DNA from 2 places in the Pseudomonas sp. E141 genome. Region 1 is predicted to be linked to the other one. Evidence: predicted binding sites of a transcription regulator. Region 1 holds the regulator's gene; the other holds the start of a gene.
What was found. Region 1 encodes FliA, which starts transcription of late flagellar genes. Its sites were predicted from a motif close to CTAAAGTTTNNNNNNNNNNNGCCGNTAA; they were not measured.
Positions count from the first base shown of each region.

Region 2: a site for FliA is predicted at 1,573-1,600, ahead of GKKCFE_RS10090 (methyl-accepting chemotaxis protein). Genes of this name have one in related genera too.

Region 1 is NZ_CP084024.1:1,395,515-1,398,883, forward strand. It holds gene flhF (flagellar biosynthesis protein FlhF) at 1-75, shown strand, start outside; gene fleN (flagellar synthesis regulator FleN) at 193-1,023, shown strand; gene fliA (RNA polymerase sigma factor FliA) at 1,020-1,763, shown strand; gene GKKCFE_RS06360 (chemotaxis response regulator CheY) at 1,930-2,301, shown strand; gene GKKCFE_RS06365 (protein phosphatase CheZ) at 2,320-3,105, shown strand; gene GKKCFE_RS06370 (chemotaxis protein CheA) at 3,133-3,369, shown strand, end outside.
Region 2 is NZ_CP084024.1:2,227,107-2,230,475, forward strand. It holds gene yghX (YghX family hydrolase) at 1-38, shown strand, start outside; gene GKKCFE_RS10085 (aldehyde dehydrogenase family protein) at 54-1,541, opposite strand; gene GKKCFE_RS10090 (methyl-accepting chemotaxis protein) at 1,755-2,726, shown strand; gene GKKCFE_RS10095 (alginate export family protein) at 2,766-3,369, opposite strand, start outside.

The DNA.
Region 1 (3,369 bases):
GAAGAACCCAGCGAAGAAGCCATGGCTGATATGTTCGCTGATATCTACCACAGCCCGACCAAGCAGGTCGGCTGAGGTAATCATGAATATTTTTTGTACCTACATCGATGGTCTGCCATGCATTGTTCCTTCATGCGAGCGCGCAGCCAGTAATGTGGCCTCCGTCTAAGTAAGACAAGGTAAAGAACGAACATGGGCAGCATGCATCCCGTACAGGTGATCGCGGTGACCGGCGGCAAAGGTGGCGTCGGCAAGACTAACGTGTCAGTGAACTTGTCCCTGGCTCTGGCAGAGCTTGGCCGACGGGTCATGCTGCTGGACGCCGACCTGGGCCTGGCGAACGTCGACGTGCTGCTGGGGCTCACGCCCAAGCGCACGCTGGCGGACGTGATAGAGGGCCGCTGCGAACTGCGCGACGTGCTGCTGCAAGGGCCGGGCGGGATTCGCATCGTGCCGGCTGCCTCGGGCACCCAGAGCATGGTTCACCTGACCCCGGCTCAACACGCCGGCCTGATCCAGGCCTTCAGCGACATCGGTGACAACCTCGATGTGCTGGTGATCGACACCGCTGCCGGTATCGGTGATTCGGTCGTCAGTTTCGTACGCGCTGCCCAGGAAGTCTTGCTGGTGGTCTGCGACGAACCGACGTCCATCACCGACGCCTATGCCCTGATCAAGTTATTGAACCGTGACTACGGCATGAACCGCTTCCGCGTCCTGGCCAACATGGCCCAGAGCCCGCAGGAAGGTCGCAACCTGTTCGCCAAGTTGACAAAGGTCACGGATCGTTTCCTGGACGTCGCCCTACAATACGTCGGCGCTGTGCCCTACGACGAAAGCGTACGCAAGGCCGTCCAGAAGCAACGTGCGGTTTATGAAGCCTTTCCCCGTTCCAAATGCGCACTGGCGTTCAAGGCTATTGCCCAGAAGGTTGATACCTGGCCACTGCCAGCCAACCCTCGCGGGCATCTGGAGTTTTTCGTCGAGCGTCTCGTGCAACAAACAGCAGGGCCCGTGTTATGACAGCCAGCGGTTACAACCATCTCTACAAGAAATCGGCACGGGACGCCCAGTACGAATTGATTGAGCGATACGCGCCTCTGGTCAAGCGTATCGCCTATCACTTGCTGGCGCGGTTGCCGGCCAGTGTCCAGGTTGAAGACCTGATCCAGGCGGGCATGATCGGCCTGCTCGAAGTGTCGAACAAATACGACGCGAGCAAGGGCGCCAGTTTCGAGACCTATGCCGGTATTCGCATTCGCGGGGCGATGCTCGATGAAGTCCGTAAGGGTGATTGGGCGCCGCGTTCGGTGCATCGCAATACCCGCATGGTCAGTGACGCCATTCGCGCCATTGAAGCTAAAACCGGGCGTGACGCTAAAGATCACGAGGTTGCGGCCGAACTCCAATTGAGTCTCGATGATTATTACGGGATTTTGAACGATACCTTGGGCAGTCGCCTGTTCAGTTTCGACGACCTGCTGCAGGACGGCGAACACGAAGGGCTGCACGAGGACGGCGCGAGTGCTCACATGGAGCCATCGCGTGACCTGGAAGATGAGCGTTTCCAGAGCGCGCTGGCGGATGCGATTGCCAATTTGCCGGAGCGTGAGCGACTGGTCTTGGCGCTGTACTACGACGAAGAGCTGAACCTCAAGGAAATCGGTGAGGTCCTGGGTGTCAGCGAATCGCGGGTCAGCCAGTTACACAGCCAGTGCGCGGCCCGTTTGCGGGGGCGTTTGGGGGAGTGGCGAGCGCGCTGACAGCAGTGTGGGGACACTGCGAACGAGGCTGGCCTGGCATGTGCTGAGCCAGTCTTTCTCTGTTGTCCTCCAGACCGTTGTCGAGTGTTGTGCCGGATTGATTGAAATGGCGCGTTCAGGTGCTGGGCGCGTTTAAGACTGCTTGGAGGTCGAATTGGACAAGAACATGAAAATCCTCATCGTTGATGACTTCTCAACGATGCGGCGGATCATAAAAAACCTGTTGCGTGACCTTGGGTTCACCAACACGGTCGAGGCCGACGATGGCACCACTGCCATTCCGGTTCTCAACAGCGGAAGCATCGACTTTCTGGTGACTGACTGGAACATGCCCGGCATGACCGGTATCGACTTGCTGCGCCACGTGCGCGCCGACGAAAAACTCAAGCACCTTCCGGTGCTGATGGTCACTGCCGAAGCCAAGCGCGAGCAGATCATCGAAGCGGCCCAGGCCGGTGTGAACGGCTACGTGGTCAAACCCTTCACGGCCCAGGCGTTGAAAGAGAAGATCGAAAAAATCTTCGAACGCATCGGTTAACGGCGCCACGGGGGAGCTATGGATAACGAATCTTCAATGGGTGATTTCGAATCGACCCTGAAAAAACATGCCCGCGAACTGGTCGACAGCCTTGAGAAAGGCCGCTTTGGCGATGCGGTTCAAATGATCCATGAGCTCAACCAGACCCGTGACCGCGGTCTGTATCAGGAAGTGGGCAAGCTCACGCGTGAACTGCACAGCGCGATTGTCAATTTTCAGATCGATCCGAACATGCCGCAGGCCGAGGAGGTCTCGCAGATCACCGACGCGACCGAGCGTCTGGGTTATGTGGTCAAGCTGACCGAGGCCGCGGCCAACCGCACCATGGACCTGGTGGAGAACGCAACGCCGCTGGTCAATGGCCTGAGCGATGAAGCCCAGGCCTTGAGCACCGACTGGGGTCGCTTCATGCGGCGCGAAGTCGGGGCTGAAGAGTTTCGCGAGCTGGCCCGTCGGGTCGACGGTTTCCTGACGCGCAGTAGCGCCGAGAACCGCGCCGTGGCGAGCAACCTCAACGACATTCTGCTGGCTCAGGACTATCAAGACCTGACCGGCCAGGTGATCAAGCGGGTGACCCAACTGGTCACCGAAGTGGAAAGCAACCTGCTCAAACTGGTGTTGATGGCCAGCCAGGTAGACCGCTTTGCAGGCATCGAACACGACCGTGAAGCGATGCTCGCTGAAAAAGATCCACAAAAACATCTCTCTCAGGGTGAAGGTCCGCAAATTCATGCCGATAAAAGAGAAGACGTTGTGTCCGGTCAGGACGATGTGGACGATTTGCTGTCCAGCCTTGGATTTTAGGTTTTAGACCTCTAGGAGCACCCATTAATGAGCTTCGGCGCCGATGAAGAGATCCTTCAGGATTTCCTGGTTGAGGCCGGCGAGATTCTAGAGCAACTGTCCGAACAGCTGGTCGAGCTGGAAAGCCGACCTGATGATGCGGATCTGCTCAATGCAATTTTTCGCGGTTTCCACACTGTAAAAGGAGGCGCCGGCTTCCTCCAGCTCAATGAGCTGGTGGAGTGCTGTCACATTGCCGAAAACGTGTTCGACATCCTGCGCAAG
Region 2 (3,369 bases), 830 kb from region 1:
GGCGCACCCTTGAGTGGTTCAAGCGCTACCTGGGGTGAGCGCCACGTCGCGGCTCAGTAGCGAATCATCACGGACTTGAGTTCCGTGTAGTCGTCGATGAAGGCGCTGCCGAACTCCCGGCCCATCCCCGAAGACTTGCTGCCGCCAAAGGGCACGGCCGGGTCGAGCAGGGTGTGCATGTTCACCCATACGGTGCCGGCTTCGATGGCGGGCACCATGCGCAGGGCCTTGCCCAGGTCATTGGTCCAGAGGCTGGCACTCAGGCCGAACGGCGTGTCGTTCATCAGCTCCAGCAGTTCTTCTTCACTGTCGTAAGGCAAGAACGTGGCGATCGGGCCGAAGGTCTCTTCGTGAAGCAAGGTATCGCTGCGACTGTTGGCAAGGATGATGGTCGGCTCGACATAACAGCCCGGTCCGTCGATCAACTTGCCGCCGTGAATGATGGTGTTGTCTTGCGCCCGGGCCTTGGCAAAGAACTCACCGAGTTTGCGCTGATGCTGGCGGTTGGTGACCGGGCCGAACTCGGTGGCTTCGTCCAGGGGCGAGCCGATATTGAGTTTGCTCAGGCGCTGGGCCAGTTTGTCCATGATCGGTTCAAGCTGCGAACGATGGACAAAGAACCGCTCGGCCGCCGCGCAGATTTGCCCTGAGTGCAGAAAACCCGCTTCGATGATGCCGTTGACCGCCACGTCCGCCGCCACGTCCGGCAGAAAGCCCGCCGCATTCTTGCCGCCCAGTTCCAGTGTGGCACGGGTCAGCCCGGCGCCCATGGCGCTCTGGCCGACGGCGAGGCCGGTTGGCACGGAACCGGTGAACGAAACCTTGTTTGTGCCAGGGTGCTCGATCAACCCTTTGCCTACTTGACCACCGCCGGTCACCACGTTGAGGGCACCCGGTGGCAGGCCCGCGTCCATGGCCAGTTCGGCGATGCGCAGGATGGTCAGCGGCGTGAACTCGCTGGGTTTGATGATGATGCTGCAGCCGGTCACCAGTGCCGAGGCGAGTTTCCAGATGGCAATCATGGTGGAGAAGTTCCACGGCACGATGCCGACCACCACGCCCACCGGTTCGCGCAGCGTGAACGCGGTGTAGCGTTCACCGGCGAAGGAGGGCAGCGACGGGGTGATGGTCTGGCCGCTGATCTTGGTGGCCCAGCCGGCGTAATAACGCAAAAAATGCGCGGCCTGGTCGACCTCGAAAGCGCGGGATATCTGGATGATCTTGCCCGACTGGCAGGTTTCGATCTGCGCCAGTTCTTCGCGATGGCGCTCCAGTAGGTCCGCCAGCTTGAGCAGCACGTGACCGCGCACGGCCGGTGCCGCCGCAGACCACTGTTTGAATCCGCGCCGCGCCGACTCCACCGCCGCATCGATATCGCCTGGCGAGGCTTCGCTGACCTGTGCGATGACCTGGCCGGTGGCGGGGTTGACGACGTCCAGCGTCTGCGCGCTTTGGCTTTGGACATAACGACCGTCGATGAACAGCGCGTGGTGTCGGGCGAGAAAAGCTTCGACCTGAGGCAGCAGGGCAATATCGCTCATGAGGGTTTCCTGATCGCGGGCAAGGGAAAGTCTGGAGGTTAATCCCTGGGGGCCGATGCGGCTTGACTGTGCCTGCCGCGGGGTATGTCTGTGGCTGCCAGTTTCCGGAAGGGGCTGGCAGCCAGGAGCAAAAGCCATTGCAGCCATGTACAAGCCAGCGCGACCGGTTTGCGTTCAGATCAGTGTTTCGACTGACGGGCAAAGGGGCGGGCGATGTTTCTCCAGACCAACAAACAGAAGCTGGCGTTGATCGCGCAAATACAACGCGCATTGGCCGGAGAGGGCGGCGACGCCCCGATGCTGGAGGTGTATCCGCCACTGCGGGACTGTCTTGAGCAACACGCACGGCAGATGACGCAGGCAAGCGAAGACCTGCGCAATGCCCAGGCACAGGTGAGCGAGCAGAGCGCGCGAGGCCGGCAACGTGAGCATGAACTTGAGGTGGCTCGCCAGCAGTTGGAACAGGCCCTGGAGCGCGAGCATCGGCTTGAAGCACGCCTGGATGAACACCGCCAGCAGTTGCAGCAACTCCAGCAGCAAGCGCACATCTGGGAGCTGCTGCAATCGACCCTGACCGAAGGCTGCTGGGACATCACGGTGGTCAATGGCGATCTGCAGCACCCCGCCAGCGCCATGCGTTTTTCCGGTCAGTTCCGCTCGCTGCTGGGCTACACCGCCGATGAGTTACCCGATGGCTGGGATGCCCAGGTCAGCATCACCCACCCTGACGACCTGCCAAAGATCATGGCGATTTTCGAGCGGGAAATCCTTGGCTCCCAGGGCAGCGGCGAGTACGTATTCGAATACCGGATGCGCCATAAGAGCCGGGATTACATCTGGTGTCGCGAGCGTGGTCGCGCGTTACGGGATTCGCACGCACGCCTGGTTCGGGTCATCGGTGCGGTGCGCGATATCAGCGATGAACGCTCGGCCCAATCCACCCACCAGCGCATGCTGGAGCAGAACCAGGTGACCTACGCGCAGATTGCCACCGTGGTGGGGGTGATCAAGGGCATCGCCGAGCAGACCAATCTGCTGGCCTTGAACGCCGCCATTGAAGCGGCCAGGGCGGGCGAGGTCGGACGCGGTTTTTCCGTGGTGGCCGATGAGGTGCGCAAACTGGCAGAAAGCACTCGCCAGGCGACCCATCAGATCCAGACCATGTTGCATCAGCACAAACAATAATCCGCCCGGGAGCTGCCTTCGGGGCAGCTCCCGGTTGCTTCAGAATGGAACCGCTACCACCAGTTGGCTGTAGACATTGGTGCCGTTGCCACTCACTTGATTGCCGCCGTTGCTCGCGTCCTTTTCCGGCTTGTACAGACCCACCAGTGGCGTGACGATCAGGTGTTCGTTCACGGCCCATTCCACATACAGGTCCAGCTCCCGTCCATCGAGATTCAGCGCGTCGCGGGTGTGCAGGGTCTTGTAGTCGAAGAATAGCGCGCCGATAGTCACTGCCTCTGTTGGCTTGAGCTTGAGCCCCAGGTGCTGGACAGCGGTGTTGCTGTTGAACGGCCCGGAATAGTTGCCGGTGACTTCGCCCTGGAACCAGGTACCATAGCCGCGACTCGTGCCGTTGAACATCGAGTCCCAGTCCTTGGAGTAGCGGCTGTAGCGATAGGTCAGGTCCGGGGTCCAGGGCAGCTCAGCGAAGGTGTAGCCGACTTCGGTGTACCAGGCTTTCTCCGGGCCCGCGTCCTTGTCCTGCCAGGCATATTCGAAGGCAAAGTGGGCATTGTCGATGCCGGCATTCCCCGCGCCCCGCAGGCTGTAGATGTCCATGCCTTCGCGCTGCTTCTGGAACTCGCTGGCGTAGCGATCATCG